One region of the Kitasatospora herbaricolor genome, then DNA from elsewhere that is predicted to be linked to it. Evidence: riboswitches for the same ligand, from Rfam matches in the RefSeq annotation. Region 1 holds a riboswitch; each other region holds the start of a gene.

Region 1 (9,705 bases):
TAGGGGGTGCCGGCGTCGTACTCCAGGACGCACCATCCGATCGCCGCCGCCCCGGCCCACCCGGACAGCAGCCGGAGCGGGCGCGGCCCGCGCAGCCGGTGCGCGGGCAGCAGCGCCAGCAGCGCGCCCACCCCGAACTGCCAGCCCCGGGAGGGTGTGCCGAGGTACGCCAGCGAGACCGAGCCGTGCGTCCAGTGCAGGGAGAGGGCGAAGGAGCCGACGGTGAGCAGGACGGCCACGAGCGCCACCGCCGCGCGGACCGCCCGGCCGCGCCGGACCGTCCGGGCCACCAGGAACACGGTCACGGCCAGCAGCGGGGCCCAGAACAGGTAGAACTGCTCCTCCACCGCCAGCGACCAGAAGTGCAGCAGCGGGCTCTGCTCCCGGCCCGCCGCGAGGTAGTCGGTCTGCTGCGCGACGAAGCGCCAGTTGGCCGCCGACAGCGCCGCGGCGAGGACGTCGTACTCCAGGTCGGTGCGCCGCAGCGGGACGGTGAGCCAGGCGCCGGCCAGCGCGACCGCGGCGAGCACCACGGCGGCGGAGGGCAGCAGCCGGCGGGCCCGGCGGGAGAAGAACTCCCCGAGCCGGATCCGGCCGGTGCCGACCGCCTCGCGCACCAGCAGACCGGTGATGAGGTAGCCGGAGATGACGAAGAAGACGTCGACGCCGACGAATCCGCCGGCCAGGCCGGGGACGGAGGCGTGGAAGGCCAGTACCGCGAGGACGGCCACCGCGCGCAGGCCCTCGATGTCGGGGCGGAATCCGGTGCGGCCGGGGGAGGCGCCGGGGGAGCCGGCGCCGCCGGGCGGCGGGCCGGGGATCGTGAGGGTCTGCGGAGCGAGCTCCGGAACCACGGTCGAGGACATCGGTGCGACCATCTTTCAACCCAGCCAGGGCAGCATCGGGCTGACCCAGCCGGAGGCGAGCAGGGCGGTGAGGACGAGGGTGGCGGTGGCGGCCGAGGCCTCGGGCCAGCGCCGGGGCAGCATGCCGCGGCCCCTGGGGCGCCCGGCCCGGGCGGCCTGGCGCGCGGCGGCCCGGGCCGGGGCGGCGGGGCGCAGTTCGGCGACCAGGTCGCGGATCAGCGGGACCCCGATCTGGCACTGGACCACGAGGTACAGCCCGAGGCCCCAGTTGGGCTCCCAGCCGTTGCGGGCGACGGCCAGCGCGAGGCCGGCGGCGGCCGCGCCGATCGAGAGGCAGAGCCAGCCGAGCGCGACCAGGACCACCCGGCGGGCCAGCCCTCCGGGCCTGGCGCGGCCCGCGCCGGTGGGCACCCAGGCCGCGCTGCGGCCGCGCAGGGTGTGCCAGAAGGCGGCGCCGGCGGCCACGCTCATCAGGACGTTGGAGCGGATCACCTCGACCCGCCAGCGGGTCCGGCTGATCCGGGGCAGCAGCACGTGCCAGAGCCAGAGCGGGGCCAGCAGCGGCAGGACGTGCCAGGGCCGGATCTCGTCCGGGTACCGGTACATCATCACCAGCGGCGGCAGCGGGGCCGCGAAGATGTTGACCGCCGTGGTCAGGTACCCGACCACGCCCTCGTAGAAGCAGAGCCGCATCCGCCAGGGTGCCCGGATCCGCTTGAGCTCGGGGGTGCCGAGCAGGTGCAGGTTGCCCATGGCCCAGCGGTACTGCTGGTTGACGAAGGCGGCGAGGTTGTCCGGCGAGGTGCCCTTGGCGACCAGCACCGGCACGTACAGGGTGCGGAACCCCTTCTCGTACAGGGCGAGTCCGGTGAACAGGTCCTCGCTGTGGTCGAGCCGGGCGAAGCCGCCGGCCGCGTCGATCGCGGCGCGCCGGTAGACGGCGTTGCTGCCGCAGCAGATGGCGGCGTCGCTGGCGTCGCGGGAGGGCTGGATCCAGCGGAAGAACCACTCCTGGGCGGCGCCGGCGGCGCGCTGGATCCAGCTCATGGTCTCGTCGGTGTCGAAGCACTGCGGGCTCTGCACGATGCCGGTGCCGGGGTCGGCGAAGTAGGGCACCAGGTGCCGCAGGAAGTCCGGCCGGGGCGCGAAGTCGGCGTCCAGGATGGCGATGAACTCCGCGGTGCTCAGGGTGAGCGCGTGGTTGAGGTTGCCGGCCTTCTTGAGGTGCCCGCGGTCGGGCCGCACGACGTACTCGTAGCCGTACCGGGCGGCCAGCCCGGCCACCTCCGGGCGGTCGCCGTCGTCCAGCACCCAGACGGTCAGCGCGTCCGGCCAGTCGACGGCCGAGACGGCGCGGTAGGCGTTCTCCAGGACGTCGAGCGGCTCGCCGCAGGTCGGCAGGTAGAGGTCGACGTCCGGCAGCCGGGCCGGCTGCCAGGCGTGCACCAGCACCTCGTGCGACTGCCGGGTGAGCCGGCGCTGGCGCAGGCTGTTGACGGAGGACAGGGCGAGCGCGGCGAGGTTGAGCACGAGGACCGCGAGGAAGGCCCAGAGGGCCGGGGTCCGCAGCGAGAAGGTGAGCATGGTCGCCGCGGTGAAGACGAAGGCCAGCGAGGTGCAGATCAGCACCCAGCGGCGCTGCGGTCCGAAATACCAGTAGAGCTCCTGATCGGAGGGAGGTTGAGGAAGGTGATGGACAGTCATAGGGCCCCCACAGCCGCTGGTCCGACAGCATCCTGGGGGAACCGTACCTCAATTGGTATAGACCATTGGACCACCGGTCGCGGAGCGGGACGGCATTCGGCCACCGCCGTGCGCGGACAGTGATCATTTCAGCGCCGGGCCGGTGCGCACGGGGGATCGGCAGGCCGCGGCCGGGTGAACAGTCGTCCAACTTCCGCGCCCCGGGCCGCCCGGCGGGGGCCTTCCGGCGCCCGACGCCGCCCCCGCGGCGTACGCCCGGGCGGGCCGGTGTCCGGTTCGCCCGGGGATGTCGCGCCGACGGTGTTTCCGCCGGGTCAAACCACTGTTGCGTGACGGGGTGTGACCGAACGTCGATTGACGGGGCCGATTCGGGATTCGTACACTCGGACCGGCGAAGAATGTCAGCTTTGGGCCCCGGCCGGCTGACTGGCAACCCTCCACTGTGGCGGGGTGCCGCCGGGGATAAGCCGGGTGACATGGGTGTCATGTCGCAAGCACAGGAACCCCGGGTACACAGGGGGATGGAGACGGTCATGCAGCGCGTGCACGGCAGCCGTGCCGTTCGGCTCAGACTGGTGGCCAGGTTGGCTGTCGACCTCGTCCGCAGTGCCAGCTCGCTCTGTCGTTGAGGCCCTGCGGCCGGACCCCCACCGGGGGTCGCGGTTCGGTTCGCGTGTCACGGCCCCGGGCTCCGGCCGGCCGGTGACGCACCTCGTTTCCGGCCTCTCGTACGACGGGCAGCGCAGCGTTGCGCGGCCCGGTCGTGCGCCCTGCTCCAGGAGAGCGGATGCTCACGTCCCCCGCGCGTGCCGCGCGTCTTGTCCACCGATCCGAACCCACAGGCCGTGACGACGAGTTCCGGCTGCTGCGCCACGCCCTGGACCGTTCCCTGCGCGGCCGGGGCGGCGTCGTCGCCCTCTGCGGCGCGGTCGGGACGGGCCGCACCGAACTGCTGCACGTCTTCTCCGAGGCCGCCGCCGACCACGGCGTCCGGGTGCTGTCGGCGGCCGGCTCGCCGCTGGAGAAGGACTTCCCGTTCGGGATCGTCCACCAGCTGTTCCAGAGCGCCGGCCTCGACGCCGCCGCCGACGCCGAGGTGGCGCACCTGCTGGAGGAGGGCGTCGAGGGGCCGGCCGGCGAGGCAGGCCCCCGGCTCACCCCGCGCGCCCTGCACGGCCTCTGCTCGCTCGTCCTGCGGCTGGCCGAACGCGCCCCGCTGCTGCTCGCCGTCGACGACCGCCAGGACGCCGACGTGCAGTCGCTGGAGTTCCTGCTCTACCTCGTCCGGCGGACCAGGGGTGCCCGGGTGCTGACCGTGCTCAGCTCCCGCGAGACGATGACGCCGCCGAACCCCTTCTTCGAGGTCGAACTGGCCCGCCAGCCGCACCACGAGCGGGTCCGGCTCGGGCTGCTCCCGGCCGGACTGCTCTCCGAGCTGCTCCACGAGCGCTTCGGCGCGGACGCCGCCCTGCGGCTGACGGCCGAGACGCACGCGCTGACCGGCGGCAACCCGCTGCTCGTCCAGGCCCTGCTGGAGGACCAGGAACCGAGCGGGGCCCGGCAGGAACTGGTGGTGGGGGAGAGCTACCGCCGGGGCCTGATGAACTGCCTGCACCGGATGGACCCGCTGGCGCTGCGCTGCGCCCGTGGCGTCGCCGTGCTCGGCCGCCCCGGCGAGCCCGAGCTGCTGGCCGAGCTGCTGCTGCTGGCGCCGCAGTCGCTGTCCCGGGCCTCCTACCTGCTGCACTCCGCCGGGCTGTTCCACGAGGGCGGGTTCCGGCACCCGACCGGCGGCGGCGACCTGCTGGCCGCGATGAAGCCGGAGGAGCTGGCGGCGCTGCACCACCGGGCCGCCCAGCTGTTGCGGGCCTCCGGCGCGTCCGCGGCCCGGGTCGCCGAGCAGCTGCGCTCGGCCGAGGGCCACGTCCGCGCCCCGTGGGCGGCGCCGGCCACCGGGAGCGCCGGTCTCGGCGGGACCCTGGAGGAGATGCTCAGCGACTGCGACCCGGGCGGTCCGGGCGGCTTCGGCGGCGCCGGCCTGCCGGCCGGCCAAGGCGCCGCGGACGCGATCGGCGGAGCGGTCGGGATCGACGCGATCGGCGGCCCGGAGGGGCCGGCCGCCGTGGACGGCCCGGGCGGGCAGGCCGGTTGGACGCAGGGCTGGATGTCGTCCGTCCCGCCGCAGCGACCGCCGCGGCCGGCCGTCGCCGGCCCGGCCCTCCAGCCGGCGGCCCTCCACCCGGTGCCGCCGTCGCCCTCCGGCTTCGGTCCGGTGCCCGTCCCCGCCGCCGACGGCGCGGCCCCCGGCCCGGCCGGTACGCACCCGGCCCCGGCCCCGGTGGTGCTGCCGTGGGCGGCCGGCCCGGCCTGGACGCCCGGGCAGCAGGCCGAGGAGCCGGTCCGGATCGAGTGCGTGCCCTGGCTGCCCGGCACCGAGGCGGAGTCCGCCGAGGCGGCGGCGCGGCGCGAGCTGAAGGCCGTCCGCTACCTGTTCTGGCACGGCCGGGTCGCGGAGGGCACGGCCGCCCTGGAGCGCTTCCAGGCCGCTCAGCCGGCCGGCGCCGAGCTGGCCGGCCTGCGTGAGCTGCGCTCCTGGCTCGGGTACTGGTTCCGGTCGCTGTTCCCGCAGCCGGTCCCCGGGCCGTCCGCCGGCGCGGCGGCGGACGGTCTGGCCGTCCTGGGCGGGCTGCTGGCCGGGCTGCCGACGGAGGAGTCGGTGCTCAAGGCCGAGCGGATCCTGCGGGACGGCCGGCTCGGCGGCGGCTCGGTGGAGTCGCTCACCTCCGCGCTGACCGTGCTGGTCTACGCGGACCGGGCGGACCGTGCGGCCCGCTGGTGCGAGCCGATCGCGGCCCGCACCGCCGCCGCCAACTGCAGTTCGACCTGGCACGCGCTGTTCTCGGCGCTGCGGGCCGAGGTCGCGCTGCGCCAGGGCGACCTGCGGACCGCAGAGGAGGCGGCCCGGGCGGCCTTCGCCCGGATCCGCCCCGAGGGCTGGGGGGTCGCGGTCGGCTACCCGCTGTCCACGATGATCTCGGTGCGCACCGCCCTCGGCCGGCACGAGGACGCCGCGCGCTACCTGGCGCTCGCCGTCCCGGCCGAGACCTTCCAGACCCCGGCCGGCCTGCACTACCTCTACGCCCGCGGCGGTCACCTGCTGGCCGTCGGCCGGCCCGAGGAGGCGCTGGCCGACTTCCGGGCCTGCGGCGAGCTGATGGCCCGCTGGGACATCGACCACCTGCCCGGCCTGGTGCCCTGGCGGATCGGCGCCGCCCGGGCCGAACTGGCCCTCGGGCGACGGCGGTCGGCGCTCGCGCTGGCCGACCGGCAGCTGGCCGCGCTCGGGCCGGCCGGGTATTCGAGGGTCCGGGGCATGGCGCTGCGGGCCAGGGCGGCGGCCGGGGAGCCGGCCGAGCGGACGGGCCTGCTGGAGCGGGCCGTCTCCGCGCTGGAGGACGCCGGGGACGGCGCCCAGCTCGCCGCCGCGCTGGGCGAACTGAGCGCCACCCACCGGGTCCAGGGGGAGCTCGGCCTGGCCAGGTCGGCGGAGCGCCGGGCCAGGCCCGGCGGGCTGCAGAGCGCCCGCCCGGGCGGTCCGCGGTCGCTGCCGGCCGAACCGGCGGACCGGCCGGCCGAGCGGGCCGTCGACCGGGGCGCCGTCCGGGCCGCCGGTGTGCCGGAGGAGGGAGCCGACCGGCTCAGCGACGCCGAACGCCGGGTCGCCGGGCTGGCCGCCCACGGCCTGACCAACCGCGAGATCGCCCGCAAGCTGTACATCACCGTCAGCACGGTGGAGCAGCACCTCACCCGGGTCTACCGCAAGCTCGGGGTCCGCCGGCGCGTCGATCTCCGCTACTCTCCCTACCTCGGCGGCGAGCTGGCCGGGTAGCCGACCGGTCGCGGGACGCCCCGGGAGCGGGGCGGGGAGCGGGCCCCTGCGGGACCCCTAGCCATGGCTAGGGGTCCCGCAGGGGCCCGCTAGGGGTTAGCGGCAAGGGCACTGATCACCAGACTGAGGAGCGCCGGAAGAACCCTTTCTCAGAGGTGGAAGCTCACGATGGCGCGCCAGGAACAGTTGCACCCGTCCTTGCCGGGAACCGTGCTCGCGACAGCGACCGCCGTCATCGGATCGGCGTGCCGCCTGCCCGGAGCGCCCGACACCCAGGCCTTCTGGCGACTGCTGGAGGAGGGCGCCGGCGCGGTCGGTGATTTCCCGCCCGGTCGCTTCGCCGAGGGCGAGCCGGCCCGCGCCGGCGGTTTCCTCGACGAGGTCGGCACCTTCGACCCCGAGTTCTTCGGCATCTCGCCGGCAGAGGCCGCCGCCGCCGACCCCCAGCAGCGGCTCGTCCTCGAACTGGCCTGGGAGGCGCTGGAGGACGCGGGCGTCCTGCCCCGCAGCCTGGCCGGCCGTCCCGCCGGGGTGTTCGTCGGCTCGATCGCGAGCGACTACGCCACCCTGGTGGCGCAGGCCCCCGAGGCGGTCACCCGGCACACCCTGACCGGCCTGAACCGGGGCATCATCGCCAACCGGGTCTCCTACGCGCTGGACCTGCGCGGGCCGAGCCTGACCGTCGACTCGGCCCAGTCCTCCTCGCTGGTGGCCGTGCACCTGGCGCTGGAGAGCCTGCGCAGCGGTGAGTCCGAACTGGCGCTGGTCGCCGGGGTGAACCTCAACCTGGCGCCCGACAGCACGCTGACCGTCGACCGCTTCGGCGCGCTCTCGCCCGACGACCGCTGCTTCACCTTCGACGCCCGTGCCAACGGCTACGCCCGCGGTGAGGGCGGGGTGCTGCTGGTGCTGAAGCCGCTGGCCCGCGCCCTGGCCGACGGCGACGACGTCCAGGCCGTGCTGCTGGGCAGCGCGGTCAACAGCGACGGCGCCACCGACGGGCTGACCGTGCCCGGCGCGCCCACCCAGGAGGCGGTCGTCCGGGCCGCCGTCGAGCGGGCCGGGGTGGCCGGCCACCAGGTCCAGTACGTCGAGCTGCACGGCACCGGCACCCAGGTCGGCGACCCGGTCGAGGCCGCCGCGCTCGGCGCCGCCCTCGGCGCGGGCCGCGAGCCCGGCCGGCCGCTGCTGGTCGGCTCGGCCAAGACCAACGTCGGCCACCTGGAGGGCGCGTCCGGCATCGTCGGCCTGCTCAAGACGGTGCTGAGCGTGCGTCACCGCAGGCTGCCGGCCAGCCTCAACTTCGCCACGCCCAACCCGGCGATCCCCTTCGACGAGCTGGCCCTGCGGGTGCGGACCGAGTCGGGCCCGTGGCCGGACGAGCAGGCGCCGCTGATCGCGGGTGTCAGCTCCTTCGGGGTCGGCGGCACCAACGCCCATGTCGTGGTCGCCGAAGGGCCGGCCGCCCGGCCGGCCGCGCCCGGCGCCGAGGGCGGCCCGCTGCTGTGGCCGCTGTCCGCCCGCAGCCCGCAGGCGCTGCGGGCGCAGGCCGGGCGGCTGCTCGACCGGGTGGCCGAGCACCCCGGCCCGGACGCGGTCGACCTCGGGCACTCGCTGGCCACCACCCGGACGGCCTTCGAGCACCGGGCCGCCGTCACGGGCGCCGACCGGGCCGAACTGGTCGAGGGACTGCGGGCGCTGGCCGAGGGAGGGCAGGCCCTGAACCTCGTCCAGGGCGTCGCGCGGCAGGCCGGCCGGACGGTCTTCGTCTTCCCCGGCCAGGGCTCCCAGTGGGACGCCATGGCCCGCGAACTGTTCGCCACCGCACCGGCGTTCGCCGACAAACTGACGGCCTGCGAGGCCGCCCTGGCCCCGCACACCGGCTGGTCGCTGACCGAGGTCCTGCTCGGCCGGCCCGGCGCGCCCTCGCTGGAGCGGGTGGACGTGGTGCAGCCCGCGCTGTTCGCGGTGATGGTCTCGCTCGCCGCGCTCTGGGAGTCCGCCGGGGTCCGTCCGGACGCGGTGATCGGCCACTCGCAGGGCGAGATCGCCGCCGCGCACGTGGCGGGCGGGCTCTCGCTGGAGGACGCCGCCGCGGTCGTCGCGCTGCGGGCCCGGGCCATCGCCGGGCTGGCCCGGCCGGGCTCGGGCGGGATGGCCTCGGTGCCGCTGCCGGAGGCCGAGGTCCGGGCCGCGCTGGGGGCCTGGGAGGGCCGGATCGGCATCGCGGCCGTCAACGGGCCCTCGGCCACCGTGGTCTCGGGCGAGCGCGAGGCGCTCGACGAACTGCTGGCCGGCTACCGCGAGCAGGGCGTCCGGGTCCGGCTGGTCCCCGTCGACTACGCCTCCCACTCGCCGCAGGTCGAGCCGCTGGAGCGGACCCTGCCCGAACTGCTCGCCGGGATCCGCCCGCGGGCCGGCCGGACGGCCTTCTACTCGACCGTCACCGGCGGGCTGCTGGACACCACCGAGCTCACCGCCGACTACTGGTACCGCAACCTGCGGCAGACCGTCGAACTCAGCAGCGCGGTCCGGGCCGCCCGGGCCGACGGCCACCTGGCCTTCGTCGAGGCCAGCGCCCACCCGGTGCTGACCGTCGGCCTCGGCCAGATCCTGGAGGGCGCGGCCGCGGTCACCGGCACCCTGCGGCGCGACCACGGCGGCCTGCCGCAGTTCCACCGCGCCGTCGCCGACCTGTTCGCGCAGGGCGGCACGGTGGACTGGACGGGCTTCTACGGCCCAGCCGCCCGGCGGGTGGCGCTGCCGACCTACGCCTTCCAGCGCCGCCGGCTCTGGATCGCCGCCGGCCCCGGCGGTACGCCGCCGACCGCCGCCCCCGCCGCCGAGCTGCCCGCCGTCGGCACCGACCCCGTCGGCCCCGGACAGCCGGCCGCGCCGGCCGGCCTCAGCGAGAGCGCCCTGCTGGAGGCCGTCCGCACCAGCGCCGCGCTCGTCCTCGGCCAGGCCTCCGCCGCGGCCGTCGACCCCGACCGCACCTTCAAGGACCTCGGCTTCGACTCGGTCTCCGCCGTCGAGTTCCGGGGCCGGCTGGCCGCCGCCACCGGCCTCGACCTGCCCAGCACCCTCACCTTCGACCGGCCCACCCCCCGCGCGGTCGGTGCCCACCTGTACAGCCTGTCCGCCGGCCCGGACGCCGCTGCGAAGACCTCCGCCCGTCCGGGCACCCCGGGCTCCCCGGACGACGACCCGATCGCGATCGTCGCGCTCAGCGGCCGCTGGCCGGGC
Region 2 (9,705 bases), 4.3 Mb from region 1:
CCCGGCCTGCTCGACCAGCCGGGCCCAGCCGTGCGGGCGCAGCAGGTAGGCGGCGGTGGCGACGTCCATCGGGTCGGCGGCGCCGGGCACGGTGCCGGCCTCCAGCGCCTTCACCAGGTCGGGCTGGCCCAGCCGCAACCGGTCCGCTATCCGCACCCGGAACGCGGGCTCCGACTCCAGCGCGGCGGCCAGCGCGGTGGCCGCGTACTTGGCCCGCCGGGCCGGCGTGAACTTGGCGTACTGGCGCAGCGAGAGCGGCAGTTCGGCGACCGGCAGGCCGCCCAGGGCGTCGGCCGCGATCCCGACCACCCGGCGGCGGACGCCCTCGGGCAGCGGGCGGTCGAGCTGCTCGCCCGTCCGCTCGTCGGCGTCGCCCTCGCCGGCGGGCGTTCCGTCCTCGGCCCGCCCGGCACCGGCGTCCGGGGCGCTGTCCCCGTCCGTGGTCTCAGCACCGGCCGGGACGGCCTCGACCGCGTCCGGGGGCCGGGCGTCCACAGCGGGCTGCTGCCCCTGCGGTCCGGCGGGCTCCCTCGCTGCGTCCACCACGTCCTCGGCTCCGATCCTGTTCTGCGGAGTGCTCACGGCCGGCTGCCGCTGCCCTGAAACTCACCGCTCTCTGCAATTGTCCCTGTACGGTGCCCCACCCCGCGCCACGCCACACTCCCGCGGCTGAGGGGTGCACGGCCCGCCGGGGCCCGGGTGCGGGGCCCGGGGCCGGCGGTGGGCGGGGCGGCGGCGGGCCCGGGGCCGGGTGACCGGCCCCGGCCTCCCGGTCAGGCCTGGTCGGCTGCCTCGGCCTCGGCGCCCGGACGGTCCACCAGCTCGACCTGGTCCACCGCGTTGCACCAGCGGCAGCGCACCGACTCGACGGTCTCGGCCAGCACCTCGGTCTCCTCGACCTTGGAGTCGCCCGCCAGGTCGAAGTGCAGGTACTCGACCACCTTCGCGGTGCGGGTCACGTCGAAGCGGGTCAGGTTGCCGCACAGCGTGCAGCGCCAGCGGGTCTCAGCGGTCAGGGCGGGGACGGTCATCGGGGGGTCCTCTCGGCGGTTCCCTGGTCTGGGCGGGAGGCGCTCCCCCCGGGGCCCGGCGTCGGCGGCGGGAGGCGGGGAATGCCCGCCCCAAGCCTATTGCCTGGGCCGTCTTCGCCCGCCACCGGTCCGGAGCGGCCCCGGTCACCCACTCGCAGTACAGCGCGGTGTCACCGCCGCGCCCGCGAGGAATGCTCCCCGGCATGGCGATCCCGGTCCTCGACCACACCGGCGCGCGGGACGGGCGTGCGGCCGTCCCCGCGCCGGTGGTCACCTACGCCCTGATCGCCCTCAACACCCTGGTGTTCCTGCTCGGCCCGGCGGCGGGCCTCAACCCGGTCTACGGCACCGGGCAGGCCCGGGTCTGCGCCGAGCAGCGCTTCGAACAGCGCTGGGGGGCGGTGCCGGCCGAGCTGCTGGAGCACCGCCCGCTGGCGGCCGGGCGGATCGTCCAGCCGCCGGGCTGCGAGGTGGGGCCAACCCCGGGCAAGTCACCGGCGCTGTCGGTGCTCAGCTCGCTGTTCCTGCACGCCGGCTGGCTGCACCTGCTCGGCAACATGCTCTTCCTCTACGTCTTCGGTGCCGGCGTGGAGGAGCGCCTCGGGCGGGTCCGCTTCCTGGTCTTCTACCTGGCGGTGGGCACCCTCGCCACCTACGGCTACGCGCTGGCTCAGGCGCACTCGGCGGGCTCGGACCGGGTCCTGATCGGTGCCTCGGGGGCGATCGCGGCGGTGCTCGGCGGCTACCTGCGGCTGTACCCGAAGGCCCGGGTGACCACGCTGGTGCCGCTCCTGCTCTTCCTGCCGCTGCGCTTCCCCGCCTGGCTGGTGCTGGGCCTCTGGTTCGCGCTGCAGTGGTGGTCGGTGCGGTCCACCGGCCTGGACGGCGGCGGGCAGCCGCCGGGCCCGGGCAGCGTGGCGTACCTGGTGCACGTGATCGGCTTCAGCGCCGGCTTCCTCCTCACCTGGGCCGCCCGTGCGCACGCGCCCCGGCGCCCCGGCCCGCACCGGGCCGGCTGAGCCGACGGCCGCCGGGCCCGGGGCGGTGCCCGCCGGCCCGCGCGGGCGGACTGACGCCGGGCGGGGCGGCGGCTACGCTGGCCGCACCCCACAAAGGAGCAGCAGAGTGATCACCGCCATCGTCCTGATCAAGACCAGCGTCGACCGCATCCCGGAGATCGCCGAGGCGATCACGGCCATCGAGGGTGTCAGCGAGGTCTACTCGGTGACCGGCGGCTACGACCTGGTGGCGATGGTCCGGGTCCGCCGGCACGACGACCTGGCCGACGTGATCCCGGGTCAGCTCAACAAGGTGCCGGGCGTGGAGCACACCGAGACCCAGATCGCCTTCCGCACCTACTCCCAGCACGACCTCGAAGCCGCCTTCGCCCTCGGCCTGGGCGAGTAGCGGGGAGACGCGGCGCTGCCGGGAGCGGCCGGGCTCCCCGGCCGCTCCCGGCAGCGGTCCCGGGCTCAGCCCGCCCGGCGGGTGTCGGCGACGCAACGGCCGCCCTCGCTGCGGTAGCTCCAGGCGGCGCCGTCGGTGACCAGCTCGCGGACGGCGGTCAGGAACCGGTCCAGGTGCTCGTCCGGGGTGCCGGCGCCGAAGCTGACCCGGATCGCGTTCAGGCTGCGCTCGCCGGGCAGCGAGGCCTCCGGCGCGCCGCACTCGGACGGCGGGGCCTCCTCGCCGCCGAGCAGGGTGCGGACCAGCGGGTGGGCGCAGAACAGGCCGTCGCGCACACCGATGCCGTACTCGGCGGAGAGCGCCGCCGAGAAGTGCGAGCTGTTCCAGCCCTGGACGACGAAGGAGACCACGCCCACCCGGGCGACGTCGGTGAGCAGCGGGGTGTCCCCGAACAGGCTGAGCACCTTGACCTCGGGGATCTCGGCCAGGCCGGCCTTGAGGCGGGCGATCAGCTGCTGCTCGCGGGCCTCCAGCGCGTCGAAGCCGGCCTCGCTCAGCGCCCGGCAGGCGGCGGCGATGGCGTAGGCGCCGATCACGTTCGGGGAGCCGGCCTCGTGGCGGGCCGGGCCGGAGTTCCACTCGACGGCGACCGAGCCGTCCACCTCGCGGGCCACGGTGCGGGTGGCGCCGCCACCGGCCAGGTACGGCTCGGCGGCGTCCAGCCAGTCACGACGGCCGGCCAGCACGCCCGAGCCGAACGGCGCGTACAGCTTGTGGCCGGAGAAGGCGACCCAGTCCACGTCCAGCTCGCGGACCGAGACCCGGTGGTGCGGGGCGAGCTGGGCGGCGTCCAGGACGACCCGGGCGCCGTGGCGGTGGGCGGTGCGGGTGAGTTCGGCGACCGGCCACAGCTCGCCGGTGACGTTGGAGGCGCCGGTGACGCAGAACAGCTTCGGGCCCTCGCCCGCGCCGGCCAGCGCCTCGTCCAGCGCGGCGACCGCCTCGGCGTGCGAGCGCGGGGCCCGCAGGTAGGAGACGGCGACCCCCTCGCGGCGCCAGGGCAGCAGCGAGGCGTGGTGCTCGGTCTCGAAGACGAAGACCCGGGTGCCGGCGGGCAGGGCGCCCGCCAGCAGGTTCAGCGAGTCGGTGGTGGCGCGGGTGAAGACCACCTGGTCGCCCTCGCGCAGGTCGAGGAACTCCCCGACGGTGCGGCGGCTCTGCTCGAACAGGTCGGTGGACAGCTGCGAGAGGTAGCCGGCGCCGCGGTGCACGCTGCCGTAGTAGGGGGCGTAGGCGGCGACGTCGTCCCAGACCCGCTGGAGCGCTGGGGAGCTGGCGGCGTAGTCCAGGGCGGCGTAGGCGACCTTCTCGCCGTTGACCAGCGGGACCTGGACGTCGTGGCCGAGGACGGCGAGCGGGGCGCAGAGATCGGTGGTCACAGACATGGGAGTGCACTCCTCTGAGGTCAGGACCCCGGGAGTGCGAGTACGCCGGTGGTCCGCGCTTGCCACGCGGACGGACTGCCGCGTGACCCGGTCCTCACCCAGGGCACCCCGCCACGGACGGAGGGTTGCCGGACAGCAAGCTGGGGCTTGTCGCTGTCACTCATGACCTGGCGAAAACATTAGGTGGCGCCCGCCTGATGGTCAAACAGGAGTCCGGCATGTGGACGGGCGGCGGCCTCCGGCCGGCACGGCGAAGGCCCGCGGAGCGTCGCTCCGCGGGCCTCGGACGCCTCGGCGCCGGCGGTCAGCGCCGGCTGCTGGCCTCGGCCCAGTGCTTCAGCAGGGCCTGCGCCGCGCCCGAGTCGACGGCCTCGGCGGCCCGCGCCATCCCGGCCGCCAGCTGCTCGGCCAGCGGTGCCCCGGTCAGGTCGAGCGCCACCAGGGCGGCCGCGGTGTTCAGCAGCACGGCGTCCCGGACGGGCCCGCGCTCCCCCGCCAGCAGCCGGCGCGCGACGTCCGCGTTGTAGGCGGCGTCCGCCCCGCGCAGCGCCTCGATGCCGACCGGCTCGATGCCGACCTCGCGCGGGTCGAAGGAGGTCTCGGTGACCACACCGCCCTGCACGATCCAGACCCGGGAGGTGGTGGAGATGGTCAGCTCGTCCAGGCCGTCGTCGCCGCGGAACACCAGCGCGGTCGAGCCGCGGCGGGCCAGTACGCCGGCGATCAGCCCGGCCAGCCGGGTGTCGAAGCAGCCGACCGCGTGGGCGGTCACCCGGGCCGGGTTGGTGAGCGGGCCGAGGATGTTGAAGGCCGTCGGTACGCCGAGCTCGGCCCGGGCGGTCGCGGCGTGCCGCATCGCCGGGTGGAACTTCGCCGCGAAACAGAAGGTCAGGCCGACCTCCTCGGCGATGTCGGCCACCCGCGCGGCCCTCAGGTCGAGGCTGATGCCGAGCTTCTCCAGCACGTCCGAGGAGCCGCTCGCCGAGGAGGCGGCGCGGTTGCCGTGCTTGACCACCTTGGCACCTGCGGCGGCCGCGACGATCGCCGACATGGTGGAGATGTTGACGGTCTTGGCGCGGTCGCCGCCGGTGCCCACGATGTCGACGGCCGGGCCGGGGATGTGCAGCGGCTCGGCGTGCGCGTACATCGCGTCGACCAGGCCGGTGATCTCGTCGACCGTCTCGCCCTTGGCCCGCAGCGCCACCATGAAGCCGGCCACCTGCGCGGGGCTGGCCTCGCCGCTCATGATCTGGTCCATCGCCCAGGCGGTGTCGTCCTGGGTGAGGTCCTCGCCCCTCAGCAGTGCGGACAGGAGATCCGGCCAGACGCGGACCACCTGCACGGGGTCGTTGCCGCCGTTCGCAGGGTGCGCGTTCACCATGGCTGACTCCAGCTCTCGTCAGTGTCGCCGGAAGGGCTCCGGGAACCAGGAGGCCAGCCTATCCAGCGGCGCGGCAGGGCAGCCCACGCCCGCGCCCCTCTTCTCTAGTACTGAGACAGCGGTGCCGCAGCGGCAGTACCCACGGACGTGCCGCAGGAGCGGCGCCGGGCCGTCGCCCGCGGCGGGAGCGCCGGGCCGGGCCGGCGGGGGCGGACGCCAGGGCGCCCGGCGCCCCCGTACGGCGGCGGGCGCCGACCGTACGGGGGCGCCGGGCGCGGGGCGCACCGGGCCCGGTCCGTCAGTGGGTGGCCGGGGTCCGGCCCGCGATCCGGTTGCGGAGCAGGGTGGCGGCGGCCTCGGCCAGCGCCACCGGGTCCACCGGGTGGGAGATGGCGGCGTCCGCCCGGCTCCAGGCGGCCAGCCAGGAGTCCTGCGGCCGGCCGATCAGCACCAGCACCGGCGGGCAGCCGTAGATCTCGTCCTTGAGCTGGCGGCCCAGGCCCAGCCCGCCGGCCGGGACGGCCTCGCCGTCCAGGACGCAGAGGTCCACGCCGCCCTTCTCCAGGGCGCGGAGCACGGCGGGCGTGGTCGCGCATTCCAGGTAGTCGAGTTCGGGAAGGTCCGCGGCCGGGCGCCGGCCGAGGGCCGTCCGCACCTGCTCGCGGGTGTTGCGGTCATCGCTGTAGACGAGGACGGTGAGCGTCTCGTCGGTCGTGTGCGCCATGGGGCCCTGCTCCCTCAGATGTGATCCGGACCACGTCCACCTGCTCCGGATGCTACTCCCGATCACCCGCCGTGGAGCCCCTCCCGCGCGATCCGGCCCGCAGTGATCGGCGGGCGGACCGGACGGCGCCGGTTCCAAGGCGCCGCGCTGAACCGTCACCCGCCCGGGGGCACCGCGTCACCCTGACGCACGAAGACCACCCGTACGGCGGACCCGCTAGCCGACCCGGTGGGCCGCGGGGCCCCCGACACGCAGGGCAAAGGAGTGCTCGGGGCCCTCCGGAGGGCGCCGGGGGGCCCGAACAACCGTCAGAAAACGGACATAGCCGCGCCGACCGCCCCGCCGGACCCGCTCTCGGACCTCAACGGGGCATATCGCACGCACCGGACACTCCGAGGGAGACCCCCCGGCGTGAAGACGGAATAAGGGACCGACATAATGTCCGTCGTGGCGACAGCAACAGCAGTAGAAACCGGGCACGCGCACGGATCGGTCAACCGGCCGAACATGGTCAGCGTCGGAACGATCGTCTGGCTGAGTTCCGAGTTGATGTTCTTCGCGGCCCTCTTCGCGATGTACTTCACTCTCCGCTCCGTGAAGGGGGCGGAGTTCTGGAGCGAGAAGGCGCACGCGCTCAACGTGCCCTTCTCCTCCGTCAACACCACGATCCTGGTGCTCTCCTCGCTGACCTGCCAGCTCGGCGTCTTCGCCGCCGAGCGCGGTGACGTGAAGAAGCTCCGCTCGTGGTTCGTCATCACCTTCGTGATGGGCGCGATCTTCATCGGCGGCCAGATCTTCGAGTACACCGAGCTGGTCAAGAAGGACGGCCTGTCGCTGTCCTCCGACCCGTACGGCACGGTGTTCTACCTGACCACCGGCTTCCACGGTATGCACGTGACGGGCGGTCTGATCGCCTTCCTGCTGGTCCTGGGGCGCACGTACGCTGCCAAGCGCTTCACGCACGAGCAGGCCACGGCCGCCATCGTGGTGTCGTACTACTGGCACTTCGTCGACGTCGTGTGGATCGGCCTGTTCGCGACCATCTACCTGATCAAGTAACCAGCTGATCAGGTCGCTGGCCGCCGGCCGCGGGGCGCCCTCACCGAAGACGACCCTGCTGCCGGTGAACGACGCACCCACCGACCGACCGCGCGCGCAGCCCTAGACAGGCAGCCTGCCGTTCCGGCCAGACCGGCCGCCGGGCGCACCCACCAGTCGACCAGATCCTGACACCGGGGTTATTCCGTGAAAAAGCTCTCCGCACGACGGCGCCACCCACTGGCGGCGCTGGTCGTCCTACTTCTCGCCCTGGCGGCCACCGGGGGGCTGTACGCCGCGTTCGCGCCCGCCGAGAAGGCGCAGGCCGACACCGCCGCGCAGTCGCTCGCGATCGACGAGGGCAAGAAGCTCTTCGCGGTCGGCTGCTCCTCCTGCCACGGCCTCAACGGCGAGGGCAGCAGTGACGGTCCGAGCCTGGTCGGCGTCGGCTCCGCCGCGGTCGACTTCCAGGTCGCCACGGGCCGCATGCCGGCCCAGCAGCCCGGCGCCCAGGTGCCGAAGAAGAAGAACATCTACACCCAGCACGAGATCGACCAGCTCGCGGCGTTCGTCGCGTCGCTCGGCCCGGGCCCGGTGGCGCCGACCGAGAAGCAGTACACCTCGACCAACCCGGACGACGTGGCCGCGGGCGGCGAGCTGTTCCGCACCAACTGCGCCCAGTGCCACAACTTCGCCGGCCAGGGTGGTGCCCTCACCCAGGGCAAGTACGCCCCCTCGCTGGAGGGCGTGGAGGCCAAGCACATCTACGAGGCCATGCAGACCGGCCCGCAGAACATGCCCTCGTTCCCGGACACGACCATGCCCGAGGAGCAGAAGCGCCAGATCGTGGCGTTCGTCCGCAACCTCAACGAGGAGCCCAACCCCGGCGGTCTGACCCTGGGCAGCCTCGGTCCGGTGACCGAGGGTCTCTTCGGTTGGATCTTCGGTCTCGGCGTTCTCATCGCGGTCGCGATCTGGGTCGCCGCCCACACCACCAAGGCCCGGAAGTCATGAGCCACGACATGTCAGAAGACAAGCTCCCGGAGTCGCACGGCTCCGCAGGGCAGCACGAGGTCGCCTCGCACGGTGACCCGTTCGCCGACCCGGGCCTCCCGGCCCACGAACCGCGTCGCACCGACATCGACGAGCGGGCGGCCAAGCGCGCCGAGCGCCAGGTCTCGCTGATGTTCGTCGTGTCGATGCTCGCCACGGTGGGCTTCATCGCCTCCTACGTGGCGATCGACGCGGACAAGATCGTCTACATCTTCCCGCTGGGCCACGTCAGCGCGCTGAACTTCGCGCTCGGCCTGACCCTCGGGGTGGCGCTGTTCTGCATCGGCGCGGGCGCGGTCCACTGGGCCCGCACGCTGATGTCGGACCACGAGCTCCCGGCGGAGCGGCACCCGATCGAGGCTGACGACGAGGTCCGCGCGGACGTCATCGAGCAGTTCAAGACCGGCGCCGCCGAGTCCGGCTTCGGCCGCCGCAAGATGATCCGCAACACCCTGATCGGCTCGATGGCGCTCGTCCCGCTGTCGGGCGTGGTGCTGCTGCGCGACCTGGGCCCGCTGCCCGAGAAGAAGCTGCAGCACACCGGCTGGGACCTGGCCACGCCGGAGCACCCGCTCCCGCTGGTCAACATGAACACCAACAAGCCGATGAAGGCCGAGGACATCGTCGTCGGCTCGCTGACCTTCGCCAAGCCCGAGGGCCTGGAGGAGGACGACGAGACCTTCCAGCAGCAGATCGCCAAGGACGCGCTGATGCTCGTCCGGATCGCCCCGGAGAACATCAAGGACAAGGACTCCGCGGAGCTCGGCTTCGAGGGCATCCTGGCCTACTCCAAGATCTGCACGCACGTCGGCTGCCCGATCAGCCTCTACGAGCAGCAGACGCACCACGCGCTGTGCCCCTGCCACCAGTCGACCTTCGACCTGGCGGACGGCGCCCGCGTGATCTTCGGCCCGGCCGGTCACCCGCTGCCGCAGCTGAAGATCACCACCAACGAAGAGGGCTTCCTGGTCGCCACCGGCGACTTCGCGGAGCCCGTCGGCCCGAGTTTCTGGGAGCGCTCATGAGTGCCGCGAACAGCGCCACCAGTGGCGCGTCCAAGCCGGCCAGCACCCGCGAAAAGCCCGCCAACAAGGCCGAGGCCGTAGCGGACTGGGCGGACGGCCGGCTGGGGATCTACTCCCTCGCCAAGGCCAACCTGCGCAAGATCTTCCCGGACCACTGGTCCTTCATGCTCGGTGAGATCTGCCTCTACACCTTCATCATCATCATCCTGACGGGCGTCTACCTGACGCTCTTCTTCAACCCCAGCATGGGCGAGGTCGTCTACCACGGCTCCTACGCCCCGCTGAACGGCATCAGGATGTCGGAGGCCTACGCCTCCACGATGGACATCAGCTTCGATGTCCGCGGCGGTCTGCTGATCCGCCAGATCCACCACTGGGCCGCGATCGTGTTCGTCGCCGCGATGCTCGTGCACATGATGCGCGTGTTCTTCACCGGCGCGTTCCGCAAGCCCCGTGAGGTCAACTGGATCTTCGGGTTCCTGCTGCTCTTCCTGGGCATGTTCGACGGCTTCATGGGCTACTCCCTGCCGGACGACCTGCTCTCCGGTACGGGTATCCGCTTCATGGAGGGCGCGATCCTCGCCGTCCCGCTGGTGGGCAC
Region 3 (9,705 bases), 1.7 Mb from region 1:
GTCCAGCCGGCCGTCGGGGGCCTGCCGGGCCGCCTCCCGGTCGGCCTCGCCGAGCGCCGCGCAGACCCAGACCGCCGAGGGGTCGTCGATGGCGGAGAGCCCGGAGACCAGGCCGCCGCCGCCCCGGCGCAGGGCCAGGGTGCCGTCCTCCTGGCGGTTGAAGGACACCGGACCACGGTTGGAGGCCACCAGGACGGGGGCGCTGCCGGTCGGACTCGAACGTGCCGTCGTGAGATCGCCCATGATGGGAACCTTGCCGTGGTCCGGCACCGCCAAACTTCCTAGTACCCGCTGTGACGGCTCACATACTCCGGGACGGTGTGCATCGGCGGGCGCTCCAGCGCGCCGACCGGGTGGCTGTGCGCGGTGAAGCCCGTGCCGGTGCGGGTGAACTGGGTCAGCAGCGGGTGCACCAGGTCGGCGGAGGCCTTGAGCCGGTGGGTGCGGTCCAGCCGTTCCAGGGCGGTGCGGTAGATGGTCGCGGCCATCCGGCCGAGCGCCTGGCTGTCCTGGTGGCGGTGGTGGCGCACGCCCACGTCCACCTGGGCGAGCGCGTCCAGGCCGGCCGCCTCCAGGGCGTCCACCAGCAGCCCGAGCTCCACGCCGTAGCCGGTGGGGAACGGCAGCCGCTCCAGCAACGAGCGGCGGGCCGCGTACTCGCCGCCCAGCGGCTGGACGAAACCGGCGAGTTCCGGCCAGTGCAGGTTGAGCAGCGGGCGGGCGACCAGTTCGGTGACCCGGCCGCCGCCGACCGGGTCGATGGTGGCGTCCCCGCCCTCGCCGGCTCCCGGCAGCTCGTACGGCCGGTCGTACATCGCCTTGACCAGCTGGATGCCAGGGTCGGTCAGCAGCGGGCCGACGATGCCCGAGACGAAGGCCGGGTCGAACTCGCGCAGATCGGCGTCCACGAAGCAGACGATCTCGCCGGAGGTGGCCAGCAGCGAGCGCCAGAGCACCTCGCCCTTGCCGGGCTCGGCCGGCAGCCGGGGCAGTATCGCGTCCCGGTGCACGACCCGGGCGCCGGCCTCGGCGGCCGCCTCGGCGGTGCGGTCCGCGGAGCCGGAGTCGACCACCACCAGTTCGTCGACCAGCGGCAGACGCTCCATCAGCTCCCGGCGGATCACCGAGACGATGGCCCCGACGGTCGACTCCTCGTCCAGGGCGGGCAGCACCACGCTGATCGTCCCGGCCCGGCCGGCCGCCTCCTTGGCGGCGAGCAGGCTGTGCACCGGTCGGTCGGCCGCGCTCCAGGACCGGCGGCGCAGCCAGGACGCCACCTCCGGGAGAAGCGCGGGGGGCAGCTCGGCAGGCACGGCACACTCCTTGCTGGGGCGCCTCGGCGGCGCGGGTCGGGTGGGGCGGTCCGCTCGCTCGGGCATCTCGCGTGGCGGACGGACCGCTTGGCGGTTGACGCCTTCGGATACAGTCTTCGTACAGCGCTTAGACCTTCGCACGCCGGGGTCGCCCGCTGAGCAGGACCACAACTTCACAGAGCTCATCCAGAGGGACTGAGGGAACGGCCCGTCGACGTCCCGGCAACCTTCTCGCACGGCGGCTTCGGCGGCCCTGGCGGGACAGGTGCCAATTCCGTCCTGTGGCGCGCCCGCGTCATGGGGAAGATGAGGAGAGAGGCCTCCGCCATCATGGCTATCACCGCGAACACCGCCCCCGGCGCCGCAGACGTGACCGATTCCGTCGACCTCGGCCCCGCCACCGCACTCTCCTGTCGCGAGTGCGGCACCCGCTTCCCGCTCGGCCCGAGCTTCGCGTGCCTGGAGTGCTTCGGCCCGCTGGAGATCGCGTACGACTTCGGCTCGGCCGGCGCGGACGAGCTGCGCAAGCGGATCGAGGCCGGCCCGGCGTCGATCTGGCGCTACGCGCCGCTGCTGCCCGTCCCCGCCGACGTCGCCTCCAAGCCCAACCTGAACCCGGGCTGGACCCCGCTGGTGAAGGCCGACAACCTGGGCCGCGAGCTGGGCTTCACCGCCCAGCTGCACGTCAAGGACGACTCGGGCAACCCGACCCACTCCTTCAAGGACCGCGTGGTGGCCTGCGCCATCGAGGCGGCCCGCGCGTTCGGCTTCACCACCCTCTCCTGCTCCTCGACCGGCAACCTGGCCGGCGCGGTGGGCGCGGCGGCGGCCCGGGCCGGTTTCAAGTCCTGCGTGTTCATCCCGCACGACCTGGAGCAGGGCAAGGTCGTCATGGCCGGGGTGTACGGCGGCGAGCTGGTCGGCATCGAGGGCAACTACGACGACGTGAACCGCTTCTGCTCGGAGCTGATCGGCGACCCGGCCGGCGAGGGCTGGGGGTTCGTCAACGTCAACCTGCGGCCGTACTACGGCGAGGGCTCCAAGACCCTGGCGTACGAGATCTGCGAGCAGCTGGGCTGGCGCCTGCCGGAGCAGATCGTGATCCCGATCGCCTCGGGCTCCCAGCTCACCAAGATCGACAAGGGCCTGCAGGAACTGATCAAGCTCGGCCTGGTCGAGGACCGGCCGTACAAGATCTTCGGCGCCCAGGCGGAGGGCTGCTCCCCGGTCTCCGCCGCCTTCAAGGCCGGCCGGGACGTGATCCGCCCGGTCAAGCCGGACACCATCGCCAAGTCGCTGGCCATCGGCAACCCGGCGGACGGCCCGTACGTGCTGGACATCGCCCGCCGCACCGGCGGCGCCGTCGAGGACGTCACGGACGCCGAGGTGGTCGAGGCGATCAAGCTGCTGGCCCGCACCGAGGGCATCTTCGCGGAGACCGCCGGCGGGGTGACCATCGGCGTGCTGAAGAAGCTCGTCGAGACCGGTCAGCTGGACCCGTCGAAGGAGACCGTGGCGATCAACACCGGCGACGGCCTCAAGACCCTGGACGCGGTGGCCGATGCCGGTCTGACCGCGACCATCCGCCCGACCCTGGAGTCCTTCCGGTCGGCCGGCCTCGCGTCCGCCTGATCCCCCCCACCCCGCTAGGAGAGCGACCGCCATGAGCGCCAACGTCCGCATCCCGACCATCCTGCGCACCTACACCGGCGGCGCCGCCGAGGTGGCCGCCGAGGGCGCGACCCTCGCCGAGGTCATCGCCGACCTGGAGAAGAACCACGCCGGCATCGCCGCCCGGGTGCTCGACGACACGGGCAAGCTGCGCCGTTTCGTCAACATCTACGTGAACGACGACGACGTGCGCTTCGCCGAGGGCCTGGCGACCGAGATCAAGGACGGCGCCAGCGTCTCGATCATCCCCGCGGTGGCCGGCGGCTGCTGACCCCGACCGGCCGCGCGCCGGACCCGCCCGGGACGCCCGGGTGAGGCCCCGCACCCCCGAGCCGCCTTCACGTCCGGAATGCGATTCTCCGGTCGTGGAGGCGGCTCGCCGCACAGGGGTGGGAATTCGGCCGCCCGTGGCGGAGTAAAGTGTCCGACAGCCGATGACCGGGCCCCCTCCCCCGCCGGCGGATCTCCGCCCCCGTGGGCGTCCCGTACGACCCTGCCGGTCCGGTCGCTGAGACCGGCGCTTGTGTCGTGCCTGTGAAACATGTCAGGCAGGTGTCAGAATTCCTGCTGCGATTTGCGCAATTCGTCCGGTATGCCCGGCATGAAATGCCGAATTTCTCCGCATCCATCCTGAATCGCTCCCCCGCGGGCGCCGTGAATTCCCGGCAGCTGGGCCTGTTGCAGAGGGCGTTGATACGGATACATTCAGCCGCGGTCGACGCATTCACCCGCCCAACGGGCCACCCTCCGGTGGTCCAGGACGGGCAACTGCGGCGTGCACGGCTGCGCTCAGGGGGGGTTCCCCGGGCCGGCCTCGAAACCAGACCCGGGCCCGCGACCTGCGGGATCCGTGAAGGGCCAGCACAGCACTAGGGGAGTTCGGAATGGCTCAGGGCACCGTCAAGTGGTTCAACGCGGAGAAGGGCTACGGCTTCATCGCGGTCGACGGTGGTGCGGACGTGTTCGTCCACTACAGCGCGATCCAGATGGACGGCTACCGCACCCTCGAGGAGGGCCAGCGGGTCGAGTTCGAGATCTCCCAGGGACAGAAGGGCCCGCAGGCGGACATGGTCCGCGCGGCGGTCTGACCTTTCCGGACCCCGGAGCCTCGGCTCGGCCCACGGGCTGGTGATCCGCTTCGACCGACGGGCCCGTACGACTCACGTCGTACGGGCCCGTCGGCATGTCCGGGCCTGGTTCGGTCCTGTCCGGTCCGGGCGGGGCGATGGTGCGTACCGGAGCCGTCGGTGCCGGCCCGGCCGCGGGGGAGTGCTGCGGGAGGGGGGACGCGACCGGCCGGATCCTCGATGGGGCTTGCACTCGCCATGCCGGAGTGCTAATCATTGGCGTTAGCACTCACAGCTTGAGAGTGACAACGGACCGGGTCGGTGAGGCCCCCGGGAGCGGTAGGGGAAAGGACCCCCGCACACCAGGGCCGTCCGTCGCGGGCACCTTCCGGTCCGAGCATTCACCGCCGTCTCGGAGGACCACTTCACATGGCAAAGATCATCGCGTTTGACGAGGAAGCTCGCCGCGGCCTTGAGCGCGGGATGAACCAGCTTGCCGACGCTGTCAAGGTGACGCTCGGCCCCAAGGGCCGCAACGTCGTCCTTGAGAAGAAGTGGGGCGCCCCCACGATCACCAACGACGGTGTCTCCATCGCCAAGGAGATCGAGCTCGAGGACCCCTACGAGAAGATCGGTGCCGAGCTCGTCAAGGAGGTCGCCAAGAAGACGGACGACGTCGCGGGCGACGGCACCACCACCGCCACCGTCCTGGCCCAGGCCCTGGTCAAGGAAGGCCTGCGCAACGTTGCCGCCGGTGCCAACCCGATGGCCCTGAAGCGCGGTATCGAGAAGGCCGTCAAGGCCGTCTCCGACCAGCTGCTCGCCCAGGCCAAGGACGTGGAGACCAAGGAGCAGATCGCCTCCACCGCCTCCATCTCCGCCGCCGACACCCAGATCGGCGAGCTCATCGCCGAGGCGATGGACAAGGTCGGCAAGGAAGGCGTCATCACCGTCGAGGAGAGCAACACCTTCGGCCTTGAGCTCGAGCTCACCGAGGGCATGCGCTTCGACAAGGGCTACATCTCGGCGTACTTCGCCACCGACCTGGAGCGGATGGAGGCCTCGTTCGAGGACCCCTACATCCTGATCGCCAACTCCAAGATCGGCTCGGTCAAGGACCTCCTCCCGCTGCTGGAGAAGGTCATGCAGAGCGGCAAGCCGCTGGTCATCATCGCCGAGGACGTCGAGGGCGAGGCCCTGTCGACCCTGGTCGTGAACAAGATCCGTGGCACCTTCAAGTCCGTCGCCGTCAAGGCTCCGGGCTTCGGTGACCGCCGCAAGGCCATGCTCGGCGACATCGCCATCCTCACCGGTGGCACCGTCATCTCCGAGGAGGTCGGCCTCAAGCTGGAGAACGCCGGCGTCGACCTGCTGGGCACCGCCCGCAAGGTGGTCATCACCAAGGACGAGACCACCATCGTCGACGGTGGCGGCGACAGCGACCAGGTCGCCGGCCGGGTCAACCAGATCCGCGCCGAGATCGAGAACAGCGACTCGGACTACGACCGCGAGAAGCTCCAGGAGCGCCTCGCCAAGCTGGCCGGCGGCGTGGCCGTCATCAAGGCGGGCGCGGCCACCGAGGTGGAGCTCAAGGAGCGCAAGCACCGCATCGAGGACGCCGTCCGCAACGCGAAGGCCGCCGTCGAGGAGGGCATCGTCGCCGGTGGTGGCGTCGCGCTGCTGCAGGCCGGTGTCGCCTTCGACAAGCTGGAGCTGGAGGGCGACGAGGCCACCGGTGCCAACATCGTCCGCGTGGCGCTGGAGGCCCCGATCAAGCAGATCGCGGTCAACGCCGGCCTTGAGGGCGGTGTCGTGGTGGAGAAGGTGCGCAACCTCCCCGCCGGTCACGGCCTGAACGCCGCCACCAACGAGTACGTCGACCTCATCGCCGCGGGCATCATCGACCCGGCGAAGGTCACCCGCTCGGCGCTGCAGAACGCCGCCTCCATCGCGGCGCTCTTCCTCACCACCGAGGCCGTCATCGCCGACAAGCCCGAGAAGGCCGGTGCCCCCGCGGGCGGCGGCATGCCGGGTGGCGACATGGACTTCTGATCCTTCCGAGGGTCGGTCGGTTCTGATCGCGAGGGCGGTCCCCTTCGGGGGGCCGCCCTCGCGGCGTTCCCCCGTGCGGTCGCCGCGCCCGCCGCCGGCCGCCCGCCGCCCGGTTCCGGCGGGCGGCCGGGCGGGTGGGCCGGTACGGGACAATGGACGGATGTCCAGCCCTGAAATCGAAGCAGCCCTGCACAGCGCGAGGGCGCTGATCCTCGCCGACCTCAGCGCCCGGGACGTGGCGGACGCCGCCGTGGTCTCGCTGGTCGAGGACGCCGTCACCCACCGCCGGTGGTGGCTGGAGCAGTGGCCGGACGGCACCGGGTACGTGCTCGGGCTGGTGGCCCAGGACGTCCAGGACGCGCTGCTGGAGGCGTACGGCCGCTGGCCGCTCTGCCCGACCTGCGCGCTGGACGGCGACCCGCACGCGCTGAGCGTGGAGCCCGAGCTGGGGCCCGACCCGCACTGGGTCTGCGGCAAGGAGGCCACCGTGGTCGCGCCGGTCGGGCAGCTCGGCTGACCCCGGCGGGACGCTCTCCGGCGAAAGCCTCCCCGGCCGGGCCTGCCCGCCCCTGCCGTGCCCGGCCGCTCAGGCCTCCAGCCGTCCGAGTTCCGCCGCCAGGTTGGCCCGGGCGGCCGCGTCGAAGCGTTCCAGGGCGGCCGCGGTCCGGTAGAGCGCCGGCAGCGCGAGCAGCCCGCGCAGGACTGCCGCGCGCCCGGCCCGGAAGTCCTCGTCCGGCACGAAGGCGTACTCCTCCCGGACGGCGGCCGCGTAGGCGGCGTACGCCTCGGGCGCCCCGCCGAGGACGGCCAGGTCGGCGTCGCAGAGCACCTCGCCGTCCCGGTCGCCCGGCTCGGGGCGGTGGGTGACGGTGAGCCGGACCAGCCGGGCCACCTCGGCCACCTGCCGCTCCGGCAGCCCGGCCTCGGCGAGTGCCCGGACGGCGAGGGCCGCGCTGCGCTCCTCGTTCTCGGAGCGGTCCGGCTTGTAGACCGCGTCGTGGAACCAGGCCGCCAGCCGGACGGTGTCCGGGTCGTCGGCGTGCCCGGCGAGGTCGTCGACGCGGTCGAGCACGGCCCGCAGGTGCTCGGTGGTGTGGTACCTGCGCTGCGGCTCGGCCCAGCGCCGCAGCAGCTCGCGCCCGTAGGGCTCGGGGTCGACGCTCGCGCCGCAGCGGCGCAGCAGGGCGGACCAGCGGTCGGGGAGGGCTTCGGGCGACGGCATGGGGACATTGTGGCGCGCCGGCCGGCCGCGCCGTCGGGCGCCCCGGAGGTCCGCGCCGGGGCCCCGGCGGCCTGCTGATTCTGCTGGACAGCATATGTAGTTCACCGATATATATAGAGCCATGACAGAACGCTCCATGCAGGAGCCGACGCTGCTTCTGCTCACCGCTCTCGCCGATGCCCCCCGGCACGGCTACGCACTCATCCAGGAGATCGCCGCGATCTCCGGCGGCCGGGTCCGGATGCGCACCGGCACGCTCTACGGCGCCCTCGACCGGCTGCTCCAGCAGGGCCTGATCAGGGTCGAGAGCGAGGAGGTGGTGGACGGCCGGGCCCGCCGCACCTACGCGCTCGCCGACGCCGGCCGCACCGCGCTCGCCACCGAGGCCGACCGGCTGCGCGCGGTGGTCGCCGAGGCCGACCGCCGGCTGACCGTCATCCGTCCGAGGATCAAGGGGGCCTTCGCATGACCATCTCCGACACGGCGCTGCGGGCCGCGCTGCGGTGCTACCCCGCCGGCTACCGCGGCGAGCGCGGCGAGGAACTGGCCGCCGTCTTCGCCGACTCGACCGCGGGGGCGGGGCGCGCGGCCACCCTGCGGGAGGCCTTCGACCTGGGCGCCTACGGGCTGCGGCTGCGCACCGGGCTGACCTCCGCCGGGCTGCCCGGCCGGGCGCTGGCCACGGCCGCGCCGTTCGCGGTCGGCGCGGCGGCCGGCCACGCGGGGCTGGTCCTGCTGCTCACGGCCTTCGAGGGCCTGCCCGACCCCGGGGCCGGCGGTCGGACCTGGCTGCTGCTGGCCCTGCTCTCGGTGCTGCCGGTGGTGGCGGTGCTAGGCGTGCTGTTCGGCAGCTGGAAGCCGGCCCGGATGCTGGCGCTGCCGGCCGCCACCGTGGCGCCGGTCGTGGTGGTGCTGGGGTACTGGGCGGCCACCCGCGAGATGCCGAACCTCTCGCTGTTCGCCCGGATGTCGGCCTTCTCGGTGCCGGCCGTGCTCTGGGGGCTCAGCGTGCCGGCCGCGCCGGCGGACCTGCTGGGCCGGGTGACCGGGCGTCAGCGCCTGGTCGTCCTCGGGGCCTTCCTGTTCGGTGCGGTGCAGAGCGCGGCGCCGGGCCTGTCGCGCTTCGGGACGGCCGGCGGCGTCGCGCCGCTCCAGTTGCTGATGGTGGGGGCGGCCGTGCTGGCGTACGTCGGGGTGCGGCGCGGGCAGGTGCTGCCGCTGGCGCTGCTGCTCGCGCTGGCGCCCCCGGCGCTCGGGATCTTCGCCGTCGAGGCGGGCAACACCCTGGGTTCGACCCGGGTCCTGCTGCCGTTCGCGCTGCTGGTGGCGGCCGGGGTGGCCGTCGCGGTGCGGCTGACCGGGCCGAAGGCGCCGGAGGTGGGCGGCTCGCGGTCGGCCGCGGAGTAGGGGGCCGCCGCGGCCTCGCCCCGGCCCCGCCCCGGGCCGTCCGGGTCGCGGGTGCGCGGCGGGGGCCGGGCGCCCGCGCCGGCGGCGTGGCCGATCCCTCCGCCGTGGGGGCTCGCCGCCGGGCGGGGTGATGTGGCAGGCTACCGATATGTCTAGACCAATCTTCGAAGTCATCGCGCTGACCGCCCAGGATGCCCGGGCCGCCGAAGCCGGCGGAGCCGACCGGCTCGAACTGGTCACGGACATGGCCGCCGACGGGCTGACCCCCTCGGTGGAGGACTTCGCCGAGATCCGCGCCGCCGTGGACCTCCCGCTGCGGGTCATGCTGCGGATCCAGGACGGCTTCGCGCCCGGCGGTGTGGACGAGCTGCTGGCCCGCGCCGCCGAACTGCGGGCCGAAGGGGCGGACGAGTTCGTGCTCGGCTTCCTGGACGCCGACGGCGCCGTCGACCTGGCCGCCACCCGAGCGGTGGCGGAGGCCGTCGCGGGCTGCCGCTGGACCTTCCACCGGGCGCTCGACCACAGCGCGGACCGGGCCGCCGTCAGGACGGCCGTCGGCGCCCTGCCGGGCCTGGACACCTTCCTCACGTCCGGCGCGCCCGCCGGGGTCGACGCGGGCCGGGAGGTCATCACCGCCGAACTCGCCCGGGCCGGGGAGCCCGGCTACGGGCAGCGGATCCTGATCGGCGGCGGCCTGCGCGCCGAGCACGTGCCCGGCCTGCGGGCGGCCGGCTTCGACGCGTTCCACGTCGGCGGCGCCGTCCGGGTCGGCGGCTGGGACTCCCCGGTGGACCGGGCCAAGGTCGCCGAGTGGCGGGCCCTGATCGACGCCCCGGCCCTGATCGGGGCCTGAGAGCCGATCGACGAACGAACAGCGCCCGCGTCCCCGTACGCAGGCAGGGCCCGGCGCCACCGGGGAGGGGCGGCCGGCACGTCGGCCGCCCCTCCCCGGCGTCAGCCCACCGAGGCCGGC

What was found. Region 1 has a riboswitch for S-adenosylmethionine ahead of J2S46_RS30285 (helix-turn-helix transcriptional regulator). Riboswitches for the same ligand answer to the same signal wherever they lie in the genome.
Region 2: linked by a shared signal. The riboswitch ahead of J2S46_RS11970 (aminotransferase class V-fold PLP-dependent enzyme) and the one ahead of J2S46_RS30285 (helix-turn-helix transcriptional regulator) in region 1 are both predicted to bind S-adenosylmethionine.
Region 3: linked by a shared signal. The riboswitch ahead of thrC (threonine synthase) and the one ahead of J2S46_RS30285 (helix-turn-helix transcriptional regulator) in region 1 are both predicted to bind S-adenosylmethionine.

Annotation. Positions count from the first base shown of each region.
Region 1 covers NZ_JAUSVA010000002.1:6,917,948-6,927,652, forward strand. The annotation lists gene J2S46_RS30275 (acyltransferase family protein) at 1-866, opposite strand, end outside; gene J2S46_RS30280 (glycosyltransferase family 2 protein) at 882-2,570, opposite strand; SAM riboswitch class IV at 2,961-3,073, shown strand; gene J2S46_RS30285 (helix-turn-helix transcriptional regulator) at 3,358-6,459, shown strand; gene J2S46_RS30290 (type I polyketide synthase) at 6,628-9,705, shown strand, end outside.
Region 2 covers NZ_JAUSVA010000002.1:2,662,550-2,672,254, forward strand. The annotation lists gene J2S46_RS11950 (NYN domain-containing protein) at 1-582, opposite strand, end outside; gene J2S46_RS11955 (hypothetical protein) at 774-1,031, opposite strand; gene J2S46_RS11960 (rhomboid family intramembrane serine protease) at 1,235-2,050, shown strand; gene J2S46_RS11965 (Lrp/AsnC family transcriptional regulator) at 2,157-2,438, shown strand; gene J2S46_RS11970 (aminotransferase class V-fold PLP-dependent enzyme) at 2,504-3,883, opposite strand; SAM riboswitch class IV at 3,934-4,051, opposite strand; gene trpD (anthranilate phosphoribosyltransferase) at 4,188-5,264, opposite strand; gene J2S46_RS11980 (response regulator) at 5,563-5,988, opposite strand; gene ctaE (aa3-type cytochrome oxidase subunit III) at 6,427-7,047, shown strand; gene qcrC (cytochrome bc1 complex diheme cytochrome c subunit) at 7,234-8,040, shown strand; gene qcrA (cytochrome bc1 complex Rieske iron-sulfur subunit) at 8,037-9,104, shown strand; gene qcrB (cytochrome bc1 complex cytochrome b subunit) at 9,101-9,705, shown strand, end outside.
Region 3 covers NZ_JAUSVA010000002.1:5,189,702-5,199,406, forward strand. The annotation lists gene J2S46_RS23075 (alpha,alpha-trehalose-phosphate synthase (UDP-forming)) at 1-243, opposite strand, end outside; gene J2S46_RS23080 (glucosyl-3-phosphoglycerate synthase) at 282-1,313, opposite strand; SAM riboswitch class I at 1,493-1,626, shown strand; gene thrC (threonine synthase) at 1,644-2,945, shown strand; gene J2S46_RS23090 (MoaD/ThiS family protein) at 2,977-3,255, shown strand; gene J2S46_RS23095 (cold-shock protein) at 3,869-4,072, shown strand; gene groL (chaperonin GroEL) at 4,481-6,103, shown strand; gene J2S46_RS23105 (DUF8819 family protein) at 6,264-6,620, shown strand; gene J2S46_RS23110 (HD domain-containing protein) at 6,690-7,325, opposite strand; gene J2S46_RS23115 (PadR family transcriptional regulator) at 7,447-7,794, shown strand; gene J2S46_RS23120 (hypothetical protein) at 7,791-8,732, shown strand; gene J2S46_RS23125 (copper homeostasis protein CutC) at 8,881-9,585, shown strand; gene J2S46_RS23130 (HelD family protein) at 9,687-9,705, opposite strand, start outside.